One region of the Marinomonas sp. ef1 genome, then DNA from elsewhere that is predicted to be linked to it. Evidence: predicted binding sites of a transcription regulator. Region 1 holds the regulator's gene; each other region holds the start of a gene.
The links. The regulator sigma-54, encoded in region 1, starts transcription at its own class of promoters, with help from an activator protein. The targets are predictions, from matches to a motif close to TGGCACNNNNNTTGCTNT.
Positions count from the first base shown of each region.

Region 2: a site for sigma-54 is predicted at 3,954-3,971, ahead of CCS02_RS18900 (ammonium transporter). Genes of this name have one in related genera too.
Region 3: a site for sigma-54 is predicted at 3,304-3,321, ahead of hmpA (NO-inducible flavohemoprotein). Genes of this name have one in related genera too.

Region 1 is NZ_NHTT01000012.1:87,994-93,812, reverse strand. It holds gene mgtE (magnesium transporter) at 1-179, opposite strand, end outside; gene CCS02_RS16570 (HPr family phosphocarrier protein) at 187-456, opposite strand; gene ptsN (PTS IIA-like nitrogen regulatory protein PtsN) at 466-915, opposite strand; gene CCS02_RS16560 (RNA polymerase factor sigma-54) at 933-2,408, opposite strand; gene lptB (LPS export ABC transporter ATP-binding protein) at 2,487-3,212, opposite strand; gene lptA (lipopolysaccharide transport periplasmic protein LptA) at 3,213-3,740, opposite strand; gene lptC (LPS export ABC transporter periplasmic protein LptC) at 3,724-4,302, opposite strand; gene CCS02_RS16540 (calcium/sodium antiporter) at 4,302-5,300, opposite strand; gene CCS02_RS16535 (ABC transporter ATP-binding protein) at 5,428-5,819, shown strand, end outside.
Region 2 is NZ_NHTT01000017.1:4,797-10,615, reverse strand. It holds gene pgeF (peptidoglycan editing factor PgeF) at 1-552, opposite strand, end outside; gene rluD (23S rRNA pseudouridine(1911/1915/1917) synthase RluD) at 615-1,598, opposite strand; gene CCS02_RS18915 (outer membrane protein assembly factor BamD) at 1,759-2,601, shown strand; gene CCS02_RS18910 (glutathione S-transferase) at 2,613-3,275, opposite strand; gene CCS02_RS18905 (cold-shock protein) at 3,395-3,607, opposite strand; gene CCS02_RS18900 (ammonium transporter) at 4,086-5,297, shown strand; gene CCS02_RS18895 (tRNA-uridine aminocarboxypropyltransferase) at 5,424-5,819, shown strand, end outside.
Region 3 is NZ_NHTT01000004.1:35,772-41,590, forward strand. It holds gene CCS02_RS06750 (MATE family efflux transporter) at 1-470, opposite strand, end outside; gene CCS02_RS06755 (hypothetical protein) at 877-1,080, shown strand; gene CCS02_RS06760 (group II truncated hemoglobin) at 1,082-1,516, shown strand; gene norR (nitric oxide reductase transcriptional regulator NorR) at 1,597-3,162, opposite strand; gene hmpA (NO-inducible flavohemoprotein) at 3,370-4,560, shown strand; gene CCS02_RS06775 (glutathione S-transferase family protein) at 4,644-5,285, opposite strand; gene CCS02_RS06780 (helix-turn-helix transcriptional regulator) at 5,466-5,819, shown strand, end outside.

The DNA of each region.
Region 1 (5,819 bases):
TTGGCTTCTATTAACTCCCAAAGAAGCTTACGCTCTTTGGGAGGAGAAGACTCTAATAGACGAGCAACATCCTGTGCGGGCAAAGCGCCGTTAAGTAAATAACGGATTTGCATGGTGGTACCGGATTCGAGCGATTCGGTGACCGTTTGGAGGTGATTTAGAGTGTTTTGCTCTGACATATAAGTCTTACTCGTCTTCACCAAAACGATTATTTATTAATTCTATTACCGCTTTTATTGCATCTAACTCGTCTTCACCATTGGTTTTGATGCGAATTTCTGTGCCTTTGCCGGCAGCAAGCATCATCATTGCCATGATGCTTTTTCCGTCAACATTTCGGCTATCTTTTTCTATGGTGATATCGCAAGAAAAGCGAGTGGTTGTTTCAACCAATTTGCCAGCAGCGCGAGCATGCAAGCCAAGTTTATTTATGATCGTGACGGACTCTTCCTGCATGCTTTTTTCCTATATTAGTGATTCAAATATATTGAATAGTTCTTCATTGGTCTGTGCTGTGCGCAATTTATCCAGTGCTTCTGGGGATTGGGCAAGTTCTGCTATTTGAGCTAGCGTTGCAAGGTGTTGGTCACACTCATGAGGTGGAACAATTAATGCAAATATTAAGTCTACCGCTCTTTTATCGATGGAATCGAAATCAATCGGAGTTTGCAATGACATAACGACAATAGCGGTATGGTTTGCAGATTCTAGGCGACAGTGTGGAATAGCTATGCCGTTGCCTATGCCTGTACTACCTAGCTTTTCACGACCTAGTAGTGCGTCATAGACAGCTTCGTTGTCACAATGTAGTCGGTTGGAAGCAACTTCAGCAATGCTTTCAAGTACTCGTTTTTTACTAACAATATCTTGTTTTGCGAGAACGAGTTCCGCTTTTAATAATGATTTCAAGGACATGATAAAATGGTTTCCGTTTAGATCAGTCGTTTTCGTTCATTGGAAGGAGGGATGTTCATCGCCTCTCGATATTTGGCTACAGTGCGTCGAGCAACCTGTATGCCTTGGTCTGCTAAAATAGCAGCTAGCTTGTTATCACTTAACGGTTTTTTCGCCGGTTCATCCGATACAAGCTTTTTAATCATAGCTCGTATTGCGGTAGAAGAACATTCTCCGCCGGAGGCGGTGTTTACATGGCTGGAGAAAAAGTATTTCAGCTCAAAGATGCCCTTCGGTGTGTGCATGTATTTCTGAGTTGTTACCCTGGAAATAGTTGACTCATGCATACCTACTTCTTCTGCGACATCGTGAAGAACCATTGGTTTCATGGCTTCTTCGCCTAGTTCGAAGAAATCAATTTGTCGACTTACAATGCAGCTTGCCACTTTTAATAAAGTTTCGTTGCGGCTCTGTAGGCTCTTCATGAACCATTTTGCTTCTTGAAGAGAGGTTTTTATGTAAGTCACATCTTCTGCTGTTGCTGCTGCAGTGCTAGCCATCGCTGAGTAAGTCTCATTGATTTTGATGGGTGGCAAAGCGTCATTATTTAGTTCCACTTGCCATACGTCATGGCGTTTTTTCACTGTGACATCAGGAATAACGTAGTCCGTGTCGTCAGCGTCAATAACTGAGCCTGGGCGTGGGTTGAGCTGTTGAATCAAATTGACGACTTCTTTTAGCGCTTCGTCTTTGAGTTTTGTTTTACGGCTCAACTGAGCAAAATCTCGATTACCTAGTAATGGTAGGTAATGATCAATAAGATTGTATGTGCTCTTATACAGCGGGTGGCTTTGGAATGCTTCTAGTTGCACAAGAAGGCAGTCGCGTAGGTCAATTGAGCATACGCCTACAGGGTCAAAGCGCTGCAATCTATGCTGCACTGCAATGACTTCTTCAATATCTAGATCTTCTAATTCAGTGCCGAGAGATTCCCAGATGTCATCGGGAGAAATGCTTAAGTAGCCATCAGGTTGAACGCATTCAATGATGGCGTAAGCGATTTCAATGTCGCGATCTGACATGTGGGTTAAATTTAATTGCCATATAAGATGGTCTTGGATGCTTTCTGCTGGTGCGTTACGGCTTTCGAAGTCGCTATCGCCTTCGTAGCTGTTGTGATCGCTGACAGCTGCAGAACTTTGATAGGTATCATCCCAGTTACTATCTATGGATAGTTCTTCAGGGATGCTTTCTGTCCACTCAGATTCTACGCGTGGTTCTTCGCTATTATTGTCGACTGTTGTATCGGCAGCGCTTTTTGATTCTATGCTTGCAGGGATGTCGTGATGAATTTGTTCGTCGTCGTCGAGCTCAAGCAATGGGTTCGATTCAAGAAACTCATGAATTTCTTGTTTTAAATCCAACGTAGAAAGCTGCAGCAAGCGAATAGCCTGTTGCAGTTGTGGCGTCATAGTCAGCTGTTGACCAAGCTTTAATTGTAAAGACTGCTTCATAGAGCAACTCTTTCTTCTATTTGAATGAATTGGAACGAGTTATGCATACTACTCCCTTTCTACAGCAATGATAAGGGGTTACAGACGGAAGTCGTCGCCTAAATAGACCTTTTTTACTTGTTCATTGTTGATGACGGTACTGGCATCACCAGATGCAATGATGTAACCATTGCCAACAATGTAAGCTTTATCACAGATGTCTAGTGTTTCTCTGACATTGTGATCGGTAATTAAGACACCGATTCCACTTTCTTGGAGATGTTTGATTATGTGTTTTATGTCACCAACTGAGATAGGGTCTACGCCGGCAAAGGGTTCATCAAGTAGGATGAATTTTGGGTTCATGGCAACCGCTCTCGCTATTTCAACCCGGCGCCTTTCTCCTCCTGATAGTGCCATTCCTAGGTTGGTGCGAATATGGGTGATATGAAACTCTTCTAAGAGTTCTTCTAGTCTTTCTTGTTGTTGTGCTTTTGTTAGCTTTTTGCGGGTTTCTAAAATTGCTAGGATATTATCTTCTACAGACATTTTCCTAAAAATAGATGCCTCTTGAGGGAGGTAGCCAATGCCTTTTTGAGCACGAGTATGCATGGCGTCATGAGTGATGTCTTGGCCATCAATAAATATGCCGCCAGCGTCGTTTGCTACCATGCCAACTATCATATAAAAACAGGTGGTCTTACCCGCGCCATTAGGGCCAAGCAGGCCAACGGCTTGGCCAGACTCAACGGAAATAGATACATCCTTTACGACTTGGCGTTTTTTGTAGCTCTTCGCAAGGTGTTTTGCTTCTAGTAGTGCCATCTATTTTTTATTCTCAGGTGCTTGTTTATCTTTTGGCGCTTGTGGTTGTAAGGTCATTGATACGCGCCCTGAATCTTTTTTCTCAGCACTGAATGTGCCGTCATCAATCATATAGAGGATGTAGTCTGCGGTGATGGAGTTCTGCATTCTGCTTAGGTAACCATCACCAATAATTTCTAATTTTGATTCGCTGGTTAAATAATGTATTTCATTGCCTTTACTGATAACAATGTTGCCGCTCCAGTCTATCTGCTGACTGAATTTCGCAGGTTTTCCTGTGGCTTCTAGGCTGCTAAATTTTCGGGTCTTAGCGTCTGTTGTTACTTTAAGGTATTGGGCCTGAATTTCAATGGTACCTTGCTTAACAAATACATTACCTTTGTATATTGCTTCGCCTGAATTTTGGTCGAATGATGCCTCATCAGCTTGTATTTCTAATGGCTTGGTTGTGTCTTCAGGTAGTGCGTATGCGTATTGGCCAATTAGGGCTGAAGTAAGCAACACGCTGACGTTAATGAATCGTTTCATATTTTCCTCGTACAGATCCTGTCATCACGACTTCTTCTGAGTTTATATATGTTGTAATTGTGCCAGCAGAAGTCTCTCCTTGAGTGGAGATAAGTGTTGCATTTCCATAGCTGGTTAGTGATTGATCTTTATCTAAATAATGTATGTTATCTGCACTTAGCTTTATATCTTCAGATTGAAGGTATTTTTTAGTCGCTCTGGCATTTTCGGTTAATAGAATATCATTACTTCCGTCTTCAATAACCCCTTTATCTGCTTTTGCGCTCCAATGGCCTGATTTTGAGTAGCGCTCGACGTTAGGCGTTTGTAAGAGTGTTTTGGATTTTGCTATGTAGTGCAGCGTTTGTTCAGCATCAAGTGTTTCTATCAGAAGCCCGTCAGCATCAAACTCTTTAACTTTGACCTTAGTAATAAAGTAGTCTGGAGAACTGCTTAATGAGTCTGCTTGAACGAGGTTTTGTATAGGTGCTGCCCCATACCATCCTAAAGAGGCTACTACTATTAAAGTAGCCCCAATGATTAAAAGGCTTTTGGGTTTTGTTAGTGTTTTTAACGAAAGCATTACACCGAACCGTTTGAGCTAATAATAAATAAATAAACACCATAAGAAGCAATAAGCGGTAAGCCTACCCATCTAGGGATGCTGTTGTTTTTCGTTTTCCTGAAAATGAAAATAGCAAGAGCGAGTGCAACAGTTAAACCTAATACCCAAGGGAAATCTCTGCTTATCACGCTTTGATCTACTAGTCCTGGAGCAATAAGGGCTGGTAGTGGTAATACGGTGGCCAAGTTGAAGATGTTTGATCCCAATATATTGCCAATTGCTATATCGTGATGGCCTTTTCTGACGCTGCTAATTGAAGCCGCTAGTTCAGGTAGGCTGGTTCCAACTGCAACGATAGTAAGGCCTATAACTAATTCGCTTACGCCTAAAGCGGTTGCTATGCCTATTGCACCCCAGACAAGTAATTTAGAACTTCCTATCAATACAGCTAATCCGATTAGTGCAATGATGAGGGATTTGCTGACAGAGGTTCCATCGTCTTCTGGTAAGCCTTCTTTTAAATCTTTTTCTAAATCTTTACTGCCTCTTAGCAATATTGTCAGGATAATAATAAAAGCAGCAATTAGAATCACGCCATCCCATACGCCAAGGGTCTGATCGTATAGTAAAAAACCTGCTAGCAGGGTGATAGCTAATACGAGAGGGACTTCTTTGGTGGACAGTCCGGAGGCGATTGGAATTGCTGAGAATAATAATGTGATGCCGAAGACAAGTGCGATGTTGGCAATGTTCGAGCCAAGCACATTGCCAACTGCTATTTCTGGTGCGTTATCAAGTGCCGCAATGGCCGAAACGACCATTTCTGGTGCGGATGTGCCGAACGCGACTAACGTAATCCCTATTATCATTGGATTTACATTCAGTTTCTCTGCTACAAGCGCAGAGTGTTCTATAAATTTGTCGGAACTCATTACGAGCAAAACTAACCCTACAATTAGGGCGATAGAAAACAACAGCATGGTATTGATATTACTCAAAGATACAGGGAGTACCATTTAATGAGGTTTGGCGTTGAAATTCAAGGCTTGATCTTATAAACAAAGTGGATTTGGCTGTGTCATGATTTTATTTGTTGGGGGGCGATGTTAGTATCGGGCCATATTTGATAGGGATTAAAAAGGTGTGTCAGTGGTAGATGCTTATATAAAGGTCCAAAATGTTAGTTTTTCAAGGGGAGAGCGTTCTATTTATGAGAACGTATCACTTACTATTCCAAGAGGTAAGATTACTGCGGTGATGGGTCCTAGTGGGACGGGGAAGACGACATTGCTACGTTTAATTGCGGCGCAGCTCGCACCAAACTCAGGCACTATTTTAGTAGACGGTCAAAATGTTCACGCTTTGTCCCGCTCTGAACTTTATAAGGTGCGCAAAAAAATGGGCATGCTTTTTCAAAGTGGTGCTTTGTTTAGTGATATGACTGTCGCTGAGAATATTGCTTTTCCAATGGAAGAACACACCAAGCTGGATGCAAAAACAATAGCGGGTATTGTCTCTGATAAGCTTTATAGCGT
Region 2 (5,819 bases), on a different contig from region 1:
AGCCGCTTCAGCATCTGAAATAACTGACATAAACGCCTCTCGCACCTCATCTCCCACTTCAAAAGCATTTGGCCCAATAGCCGGCCCCAGCCAAACCATAACACCGTCCTTTTCATCAAACTGCGTCAAGGTAGATTCTAAAACACCAGTACAAAGTCCACGCCAACCAGCATGAGCCACAGCTACCTGCGTCCCAGCTTGATTGCAGAAAAATACTGGCAAACAATCCGCCGTTAGCACAGCACAAACCTGATTAGCAAAGCTAGAAACAGCCGCATCAGCACTATCTGGCAAAGATTCACAAGGCAAGCAGGCCACATCCGTACCATGCACCTGATTTAGCCAAGTCGTTGAATCCGGCATATCAATATAAGAAGCGAACAGTTGGCGATTCTGCTGAACCGCAGCAGGATCATCCTGTACATGAAGACCTAGATTAAGACTATCAAACGGCACGCTACTAACTCCACCAATACGAGTGGAGACATAAGCACGAACAGATGAAGGCGCAGGCCAAGTAGGGCTAATATAAGATGAGGCATGAGAAGACATTATAATCTCCAAAAATAAAAAATAAAAAAGGCAGCCGAAGCTGCCTCTATAACACGACCAAATTAGAAATATTCAGAGTCGTTACTACCAGACTCCACCATATCTTTCTTAAGGGCGTCTAATAGTTTCTTCATATCATCTGGTAAATCAATTTCCCATTCCATCCATTCGCCAGTAATAGGATGAGACAATTCTAATTTTTTAGCATGCAATGCTTGGCGACGGAAATGACGTAGCTCATCCTGCAACTCAGGAGAACACGCCTTTGGCATTTTCAAGCGACCGCCATATTGAGGGTCGCCAACCAACGGATATTGAATAAACGCCATATGAACGCGAATTTGATGAGTGCGCCCTGTTTCTAGCTTTAAACGAATATGCGTGTGATTTTTAAAACGCTCAACTAAGCGATAATGCGTTACCGCATCTTTACCATTAACAGGCTCTACCGCTTGTTTTTGACGATTATGTGGATGACGACCGATAGGCTCATCCACAACACCACCGCCAGTCATCACACCAATAGAAACTGCTTCGTATTCACGACCCATACTACGCTCTTGCAACTGAGTCACAAGATCGGTTTGCGCAGCCAAAGTCTTAGCAACCACCATCAAACCAGTTGTTTCTTTATCAAGGCGATGCACGATACCAGCACGCGGAATATGAGCCGTCTCTGGTGCATGATGAAGAATCGCATTCATCAAAGTACCATCTCGGTTACCAACAGCAGGATGCACAACCAAACCCGCAGGCTTGTTTATGATCATGATGTCATCATCTTCATAAACAACATCGAGATCCATTGCTTGAGCTTCATGCTCTTCTTGAGCTTCGATAACAATATCCAATGTCACCACTTCACCGCCAAATAATTTTTCTTTTGGTTTAGTGATTTTACCATCGACCTTCAAGACACCTTCTTTGATCCAGCTCTGTATCCGCGAACGAGAATAGTCACTAAACAATTCTGTTGCGATCTGATCGAAACGGTTGCCACCCAAATCGAAAGGAACTTGGGCTTCTTTTACTATGCGCTCTGCCATACAATGTACTTTAGTCTGTTGTTTTCAGCTCAATAAATTTATCATTGGGCTTGAATGTGAAAAAACGTGTAGCGCCTTGCACTTCATCATCTTTCGCAATATAACGCTACAAAATGCCGATTGAGGCTTACCTACTACCATATCAAGGTTTTGATTATACATGGGATTTCATCACTCGTTGCTCCGATTCTCTGGAATAGTTAGTTTTTCTTTATTCATTGTTGCCTGTTCAAGCAAACAGGTACAAGAACCAGACCTACCTGAACGCGTCTATTACGACAAAGCTCAGCAAGCTCTAAAAGAAAATCTTCCTACTACCGCCATTAAACATCTAAAAGATTTAGATTCTCGCTATCCATTTGGTGAATTTAGTACTCGCGCGGAATTAGACTTAATTTACGCACAAATGGAGGCAAGCGATTTCATCGCAGCTCATGCATCAGCTGAGCGATTTATCAAAAATCATCCAGAACACGATTCTGTAGATTATGCTTATTATATGCGTGCTTTATCAACCTACAAAGGTGCAGAAAGCTTAATGTCTCGCTACTTAAATCTTGATCCAAGTGAAAGAGATTCGAAAGAACTTGCCAAAGCATTTAATGAACTTGCAGATTTTACATCTCGTTTTCCCAAAAGCACTTATGCTCCTGATGCAAAAGCACGTATGTATTATTTGCGAGAAATGGTGGCCCGTCACGAACTACAAGTGGCACGCTATTACCTTAAAAGGAAAGCACCGCTTTCTGCACTACGTCGTAGCCAAGAAGTAATTCAACACTATCCAAGCACACGCTCTGTAGAGGAAGCACTGGCCATAAGCATTCAATCATACAATGATTTGAAACAAACAGATTTGGCACAAACCAATCTAGCAGTATTAAAACAAAATTTTCCAAATACATCGTACATTGACAATAATGGTAACTTTGTCACCCTGAAGCTACCAAGCGATGCTGACCCCGGATTTCTATACTGGGTTTCATTTGGTCTAATTAACTAGATACCATCTAGTTAGGTAGCAGGGTACAGAGTATTTTCTTGCCCTGCGTGCCAAGCTGGATGTTTTGCCATGACTACAGAAATGAACCTATCCGAGTTAACGAAATAAGCAAGCCAACGTTTCACATTAGTGTACTCAGACAAATCAAACCATTTCGGATTCACAGCTGCAAACTGACGGATGAAGGGGAAAATGGCAATATCCGCCAAACTTCTCGCCTCACCTGCTATAAATACCCTATTTTCTAAACGCTTCTCCAGTCGAGACAAAAATACCGCTCCTCTACCGCGATAATAGGCTTCGCTACGTTCTGGGTGTCGATCCGCATATTTATATCTATCCAGCCAGTACTTAAAAAAATGATCATTGTAAGTAACCCAAGACATTATTCGATGCCGTTTCTGACTGTCTGCAGGCCACAATTCATCAGCCTTTTGCTTATCACCTGCCCGCGCTAGAGCCCAAAAAATAATATCCAAGCTCTCAGGATATCGCGTCCCATCAAGGTCAATTAACTGAGGAACCGTCGAACGCCCTCCCAATAACAATAATTCTGGCGGTTTAGACTTTAAAACCACCTCGCGCAAGTACACATAGACATTCAGTTCAGCTAGTGCGTATCTAGAGCGCATTGCATATGGACAACGTCTGAACGAATATAGAATGGGTAACAAAAAAAACTCCTGATTTTTATAATACAAATCTCACATATAAAAAAACCATGCTATCTATAAACATCTTATAAAAAACAAGAAGCTTATAGGCATGGCTTTTTTGATCGATTAGGACTCAATTAAACTGGAGTAACATTCTCAGCTTGAGGACCTTTTTGACCTTGAGTCACTTCGAACGTTACTTTTTGACCTTCTTGTAAAGTGCGACGACCACTACCATTTATTGAACGGAAATGAACGAAAACATCAGGTCCGCCTTCACGTTCAATAAAACCAAATCCTTTTTCATCATTAAACCATTTAACAATACCTGATACTAACTGACCTGACATAACAACCTCATTATTTATGTTGCCCTTAAATAGGCAATCTTTTAACTATGCTAAAAGCTCTTAAAGCTTGAGTAACTTCTTAATGTTAAGCATATTAAGTTAAGATTTATCTTAAAAAATACACCAACTTATCGATAATAAGTCGTAAAAAATAAAATAGAAAGCGGATGAAAAACAAGTATTGTTAAAAAAAGTAATAACACTCAACCAAAATATCAGCCCTACCCTATAAAGCCAACCGAAAACCACAACCATACTAAGCTATAAAACAACAAAAACACCCAAAACTTCAAAACAGTGCAATTTAGGAAGATTCCAATTAAATAGCACCAAATAAAAGCATAAATGGAACAGTTATTGCTTAATTCCAAATAAATTTAAATTAACCAATCTTAAAAAACCAATAAAGCCCCAAAAAAGAGCATTTAAGGACAATAGCAAACCTTTTCGGTGCAAAAACAAACGTTAGGAGCCACCTTTGACATCCACAAACAGTGCAGTAGAGATGCTAGTTTCCAGTTCAAATACTCTTTTTATACTGCTTGGCGCCATAATGGTATTTGCCATGCATGCAGGGTTCGCTTTTTTAGAAGTGGGAACGGTACGACATAAGAATCAAGTAAACGCTTTAGTCAAAATAATGACTGATTTTGCAATTTCGGCTCTCGTTTACTTTTTTGTTGGCTATCAAATTGCCTATGGCATCAATTTTTTTGACAGTGCAGCGGTATTATCACAGGAGCATGGTTATAGTTTAGTAAAGTTTTTTTTCCTCATGACTTTTGCTGCGGCGATACCTGCCATAATTTCTGGTGGTGTTGCTGAACGAGCAAAATTTTATCCCATGCTAATTTCTGCAGCGATAATTGTTGGTATTGCCTATCCATTTTTTGAAGGTATTGTATGGAATGGAAATTATGGCCTTCAAAATTGGCTAGAAAAACAATACGGGGCGCCTTTTCATGACTTTGCAGGCTCCGTTGTCGTTCATGCTTTTGGGGGCTGGGTTGCTCTTGCCGCCATTATCCTACTTGGTACACGTCGAGGCCGTTTTAGACACGGAAAATTAGTCGCATTTGCACCGTCAAACATCCCATTTTTGGCCTTAGGCGCCTGGATACTTTGTATAGGTTGGTTTGGTTTTAACGTCATGTCAGCACAAACGCTTGATGGCATAAGCGGCTTAGTGGCTGTTAATTCTTTAATGGCGATGGTTGGTGGCATCATAGCGGCCATGTTATTTGGAAAAAATGACCCAGGCTTTATCCACAATGGCCCCTTAGCAGGTTTAGTTGCCGTATGTGCAGGTTCAGACATCATGCACCCTATTGGCGCTTTAGCCACAGGAGCATTTGCCGGTGTAATATTCACCACTTTGTTTACTATTATTCAGCAAAAATTCAAACACACAGATGATGTTCTCGGTGTTTGGCCTCTGCATGGCGTTTGTGGAGCCTGGGGAGGCATTGCAGCAGGTATTTTTGGATCCGAGACACTTGGTGGCTTAGGTGGCGTTAGCTTCTTCTCTCAGCTCGTAGGAAGCTCTGGTGGAATCGTAATAGCAACACTAAGCGGATTCATTGTTTATGGAATAGTTAAGTTAGTGAGCGGATTACGCCTCAGTGAAGAGGATGAATTTAACGGGGCAGACTTGTCAATTCATAAAATAGGCTCTATTGGCAAAGAATAACACTACCTCGTATAAAAGCCTGATGTCGTTTTGGTTCATTTTTAACTAAACCGACATCAGGCTTTTTTATTTTCTAGTTCATCTAGAGGTCTGTATAATTGCCCATTTATTGAAGCGAAAATACTAATGAAGATTTGGCTACTCACGCACAGTGAAGAACTAAAAAAAGCATCAGGAACAGGAAGACTAGTAAAAGAAACCCTAGGAAAAGAATGTGAAATTATCGTATGGTCCAGAGTCGCGCCAGATGAAGCGATATTAAACCTATCACCATCCGACACTCTACTAATTTATTTGTGTGAAAATGAAGAGCAAAAAGCTGTTAGTGATAGCCAGATATCCAAGAATAACACCATTATTATTGACGGAACTTGGCAACAAGCTCGCAAAATATACAATCAATCTCCCTACCTACAAAAATTCAAACATCATGAAATTCAAGGTGTAAAATCCGTATACAACAAACGTCGTAATCAAAAAAATATCGGTCTTTGCACTGCTGAAGTCGCTATTCATATTTTG
Region 3 (5,819 bases), on a different contig from region 1:
ACATTGATCACCAACAGCATCCACAGCGGCCCTTTGGAATATTGCACGCCAAAGAACCAACCCATTAAGGCATAACCTGCTAACACAGCTGGCGCACTGAAAATCCGCGCTTCACAATACAAACGCGCCCAAGGTTCCACTTCAGCACTTGGCTCCATCAAGGAGATCGCCAAATCGATCAAGGGCGCTCGGAATAGAATCAGCATTAGCCCGATAAACACGCCCATCAAAATCGATTGCAAAAGCAGCTCACGAACACGTCTTTCGTCACCTTGTCCAAGCGCTTGTGCAGTCAATCCGGTTGAGCCCATGCGCAAAAAACCAAACGCCCAAAACAGAAAGCTAAAAATACTCGCGCCAATCGCTACAGCAGCAAGATGTGTCGCCGTTCCCAAGTGTCCAACTACAGCGGTATCAACTAAACCAAGCAAAGGAGTGGTGATGTTCGAAATCATCGGCGGCCACGCCATGCGCCAAATTTTTTGATTCAATACAGCATTTGCACGATACGAGCAAAAAATAGAACTGGGGGATAACTTTGACACACGAGTCTCACTTGTGGGTATTTCAAATTCTGTGGATAAAAATCAATCAAAAACGGAAAATAGGAACACGCTGATCTGTGGAAAATAATAGCAGTTATTCACAATTTGGGGCAGTTTTTAATGGCTTTGTGCAATAATTGGTCATATTAGGGTAGTTGTTAAGTATGGTTCTCGTTTAACTCTCACTTACCCACAAAAATAGGAAGAATAAATTCGATAAAATTCAATGTTTCTAATATTGGATAAGTGATGCTTTTTTCCACAATCCTGCTCACATCGTCGTGGAAATTTGCTAGACTCGCGTTTAATTTTTATCGTTCGGAGAACTTTTATGCCCAAGAAACTCAAGCCCTTTATCGAAGGTTTAGCCGTCGGGTGTGTCTTCATCAGTATCACTATGTTGTTTCAAATTCCGCTTTACATGAGTTTCATTATTGGCGCATTGGCGGCATTAGGCGGCTATCGCAACTCGATCAAAATGGACAAAGAAAAAGTTGCTAAAAAACAGCAAAACCAACCAAAAGATGTCGAATAAAATGACTCCTTCTAACCCGCCCATTTATGGCGAAGGCGATGTCACCTTACAAGCCGTCGGCGGATTAACTGGCTTGCAAAATTTGGTCGAAGCCTTCTATCGCATTATGAAAAACACACCAGAGTTTCGACCACTGTTTGACATGCATCCTAGCGATATTGAACTAACCATCGACAAGTTGGTGTCTTTTTTATCTGGCTGGATGGGTGGCGAGAAGTTGTTCTCGAAAAAATATGGGCCAATCAGCTTGCCTCAAGCCCACGCACACTTAATTGTCACCGAAAAAGAAAAAGCCATGTGGCTAAACTGCATGGCGGCAGCATTGGACGAATTAGCCTATTCAGAAGAATTGAAAGCTTATTTACTACCTCAGCTCGCTTTTCCTGCTGAACGGATTCGACAAGTAAGTGCGGCTAAACACGGTGAATCGGTTTAAACGAAACACAATGACATTCCAAATTCGAAACTGTCGCCTACCTCATAGGAATGTCATTACGTTTCTGAAACGCTTCATGATTAAGAACGAATTTCTTTGGCAACGACAATCCCCAAGCGTTTCGCCAAGCGCGCTAGGTTTGCGCGATCCATAGACAGCTGTTGAGCGGCTTTGGTCCAATTTCCATTACTGGCTTCTAATGCTTTCCGGATTAGATTACGTTGATAAGTCTCTGTTTCTAAACGTAAATCTACTATTTCTTGTTTGTCTAAGATTTGCTGTGGTATTTCAACGTTCTGTATCTTTTCTTGGGAACTATTATCGATTTGTAACCCTGTTAAATGCGCTGATGAAATAACTGTAATCCCTGTTGCATTGTCCGCTTTGGCGAAAAGCGCAGCGCGGGAGATGACGTGCTCTAGTTCACGTACATTTCCAGGCCAGTGATAAGCTTCGAGCATGCCAATAGCTGATGCGGATAAAGTCAGTTGCTGCAGGCCTAATTTACGACGGAAGCGCTCAGCAAAGAATCCGGCCAATAAAGCAATATCGCCTTGTCGGTCTCGTAACGGCGGTACATGAATCGGGAAGACGCTGAGGCGATGGAATAAGTCAGCACGAAAACGATGCTCTGCCACTTCGGTTTCTAAATGTCGGTTGGTCGCAGCAATGATGCGTACATTTACTTTACGAATTTGATCTTTGCCCACGGCTTGGATTTCTTGATTCTGAATAGCGCGAAGCAAAGTACCTTGGACTTCTAACGGTAATTCGCCAATTTCATCGAGCAATAAGGTTCCGCCATCAGCCAATAGAAACTTACCGTCACGATCTCGATCCGCGCCAGTAAAGGCGCCTTTTACATGCCCAAACAACTCACTTTCGATGAGGTGATGCGGAATCGCGGCGCAGTTCACATAGACCATGGGCGCGTCGGAACGGGAGGAATGCTCATGTAGGGCTCGTGCGACAAGCTCTTTGCCTACGCCCGTTTCGCCTTCAATCAAGATAGAAAAGTCTGACGGTGCGACCAGATTGATTGACTGTTTGAGATCTTGCATGGCTTTGCTCTGACCTATCATTTCATGGCTTTGTTCGCCCATTACTTTTAATACGTTTTGAGCATGTTGTGATTGGTTTTCTAATTTTTCCATTAAGATGGCGGTATTTAGCGTCATAGCCGCCATGGTACCGATAATTTCCAAAGCGCGCGCGTCGATATCATCGAAAACGCCCGGCATAATGCTGTCTAACGTCACCACGCCAATCAACTTGCCTTCCAAATACAGCGGCACTCCCATGCAGGAATGCACTGGCAAATTCTCGTCATGGCCTAACACCATGCCATCGTAAGGATCTGGAAGCGGCGAGTCTGCGGGAAAACGAACTGGATAATGTCCGCTACTGATCGCTTTCAGACGCGGGTGTTCATCAATAATGAATCGACGTCCCATCAGATCTTCCGATAAGCCTCGCTGGGCAAGTGGCGCCAGCACACCATTGTTGTTCGCCAATAAAACGACGGCATCACAATTAATCGTTGCCCGCACCGCATAAACCAATTGTTCAAAGCGATTCGGCTGTGTCACCGCACTAGCAAGATCGAGGGCAAAGCTAAGTAAGGCGTTATTAGAAACCTGCTTCATGGATATCGGCTCATAGGGCGAATTATTTTTCGTGTCAATTTGACTCAAACATACCATATAGACTTTCTTTTTGGTGAGTCTTATTGACTCTAATTTTTATATTAAAAACATAAACCACTGATTTTATTATCAATTATAAGTTGGCACGAGCTTCGCTATAGAAGAGTTAAGAAAGCATTTATTCGTACTCTTAGAAAAGGAAATAACATGTTAACTCAACACCATATAGACACTGTCAAAGCTACTATTCCACTTCTTGCTTCTGCAGGAACCGCGATTACTGAGCATTTTTATCAACGCATGTTCTCTCATAATCCAGAGCTAAAAGATGTATTCAACATGACCCACCAAAGAACTGGTGGTCAACCTGCGGCTTTGTTCAATGCCATCGCGGCATACGCAACACATATCGATAATCTCGAAGTACTTACCAGTGCCGTGATGCGTATAGCTCATAAGCACACCAGTTTTAATATCCAACCAAGTCAATATGACATCGTTGGTCATCACCTTATTGAAACCTTGCGTGAACTCGCTCCAGATGCTTTTACCAAAGACGTAGAAGAAGCATGGGTAGCGGCTTACATGCAATTAGCTGGGATATTTATTCAAGTCGAAGGTGATCTTTATAAAGAACGCGCTGCCCAACTTGGCGGCTGGAAAGACTTCCGCCGTTTCCGTGTAGCCTCCAAAACACCAGAATCTGATTTGGTTACCAGCTTTGTGTTTGAGCCTGTGGATGGCGGCGCAGTAATTGACTATCAGCCAGGGCAATATTTGGGCGTTAAGTTACATCCAAAAGGCAATGAGTTCGATGAGATACGTCAATACTCTTTATCAACAGCGCCAAATGGTAAAAGTTATCGCATAAGCGTCAAACGCGAAGGCGCTGGCGACATAGCTGGGGTCATGTCGAACTACCTTCACGATCACCTAAACGTCGGCGATGAAATAGAAGCCATGCCACCTGCAGGCGATTTCGTTTTCCAAGACAAACAAACTCCTGTGGTACTGATTTCTGGTGGTGTTGGCTTAACGCCAATGCAAGCCATACTAAACACTCTTGCTAAACAGCAATACAGCCACCCAGTAAGCTATTTACACGCTTGTGCTCATCAAGGTCAGCATTCCTTCAAAGAGCACGTGAACAGCTTGAAAGACCAACTGAATTTGTCCGTTCACACTTGGTACGAACAAGCCGACAGCGAAGAAGAAGGAGTGTTAAACGGCATGATGCAACTAGAAGCCATCAAAGACAGCTTGCCGCTGACGAATGGCGAGTTCTATTTATGCGGGCCTGTTGGCTTCATGATGTTTGTTAAACAGCAGCTCTTAACGCTTGGTGTGGAAGCAGACCGAATTCATTACGAATTGTTCGGCCCACATCAAGAGGTTTGATAAACAAGTAATACTCTAAGTTGAAAAACAAAAAAGCATGAGTAACCGATGATACTCATGCTTTATTTTATTTAGACATTTGATTATGACTGAGCAAGCAACAAAGCTTGCTCTTTTTCCTCCACCCTTGTGAAGGAAGAACGAGAGGTGACACGTTCAATGTAAGCGTCGACCACTGGATTCGTCGTAATGAGTCCAAACATGCGGCACCATTTCAAACTCAATCCCCAAAGAATATCCACTGCATACATCTCCTCTCCCAATAAATAAGGACCTTTGGCGATTTGATCGAATAGCGTTTGCAGCATTTTATCAAAGCTACCATAGGATGATTGAGACGCTGCGACTTCAGGGCGATTAAATGCTTTGTCGATTACAGCGGGTTCAAAACTGCTGCCTTGATAGGCCATCCAACGTAAATAAGCACCACGTTTTGGATCATTGAAAGCAGGCGCGAGTCCTTTTTCAGGAAACAGATCGGCCAAGTAGGTGTAACAAGCAACTTGTTCTGTAACCACAGTGTCGTTATGAACAAGGGTTGGAAATTTCCCCAAAGGATTGATAGCGAGAAACTCTGGTTGTTGATTTTCACCGGCTTTGAAATTCAGCACTTTCATGTCATAGGGAATCCCCAACTCTTCCAGCAATACCCAAATGCCAGTGCCTCGGGTTTGTGGAGCATGGTACAGGGTGATGGTGTCTTGGTTGCTTTGAATCTCGCTCATATCCGTTACCTCAAATAGGTTGTTAGATCATTTTTGGTGGTTACATGAGCTATATTAGTGACTAAACCTGACATCTAGTGTCAGGTTTATACTTTATACTGGCGAAATAACACTCGCTCAATGCTGTTAGTTGGCAAGATGACTTAGCTCGACGACAAAGAACAGTGAAAGGAGAATCTCATGCGAGCCAGCCGAATACTCAAAATGCTGATGATGTTGCAAACCCACGAGAAGGTCACGGCTGCAGAATTGGCTGACGCCTGTGAAACCTCTATTCGTACGGTTTATCGGGATATCGAAGCACTTAGCGCCATTGGCGTCCCCGTCTACAGCGAACAAGGAGTGCAAGGTGGCTATCGGTTGTTGCAAGGTTATCGCACCCGTTTGAATGGGCTTTCCGCCAAAGAAGCAGAAACACTGTTTTTAGCCGGGTTGTCTGGTCCTGCGCAAAAAATGGGGATAGACACCCTCCTTGCCGATGCTCAATTAAAGTTAAAGGCCGCCTTACCAGAAAACATACGACCAGAAATCGAC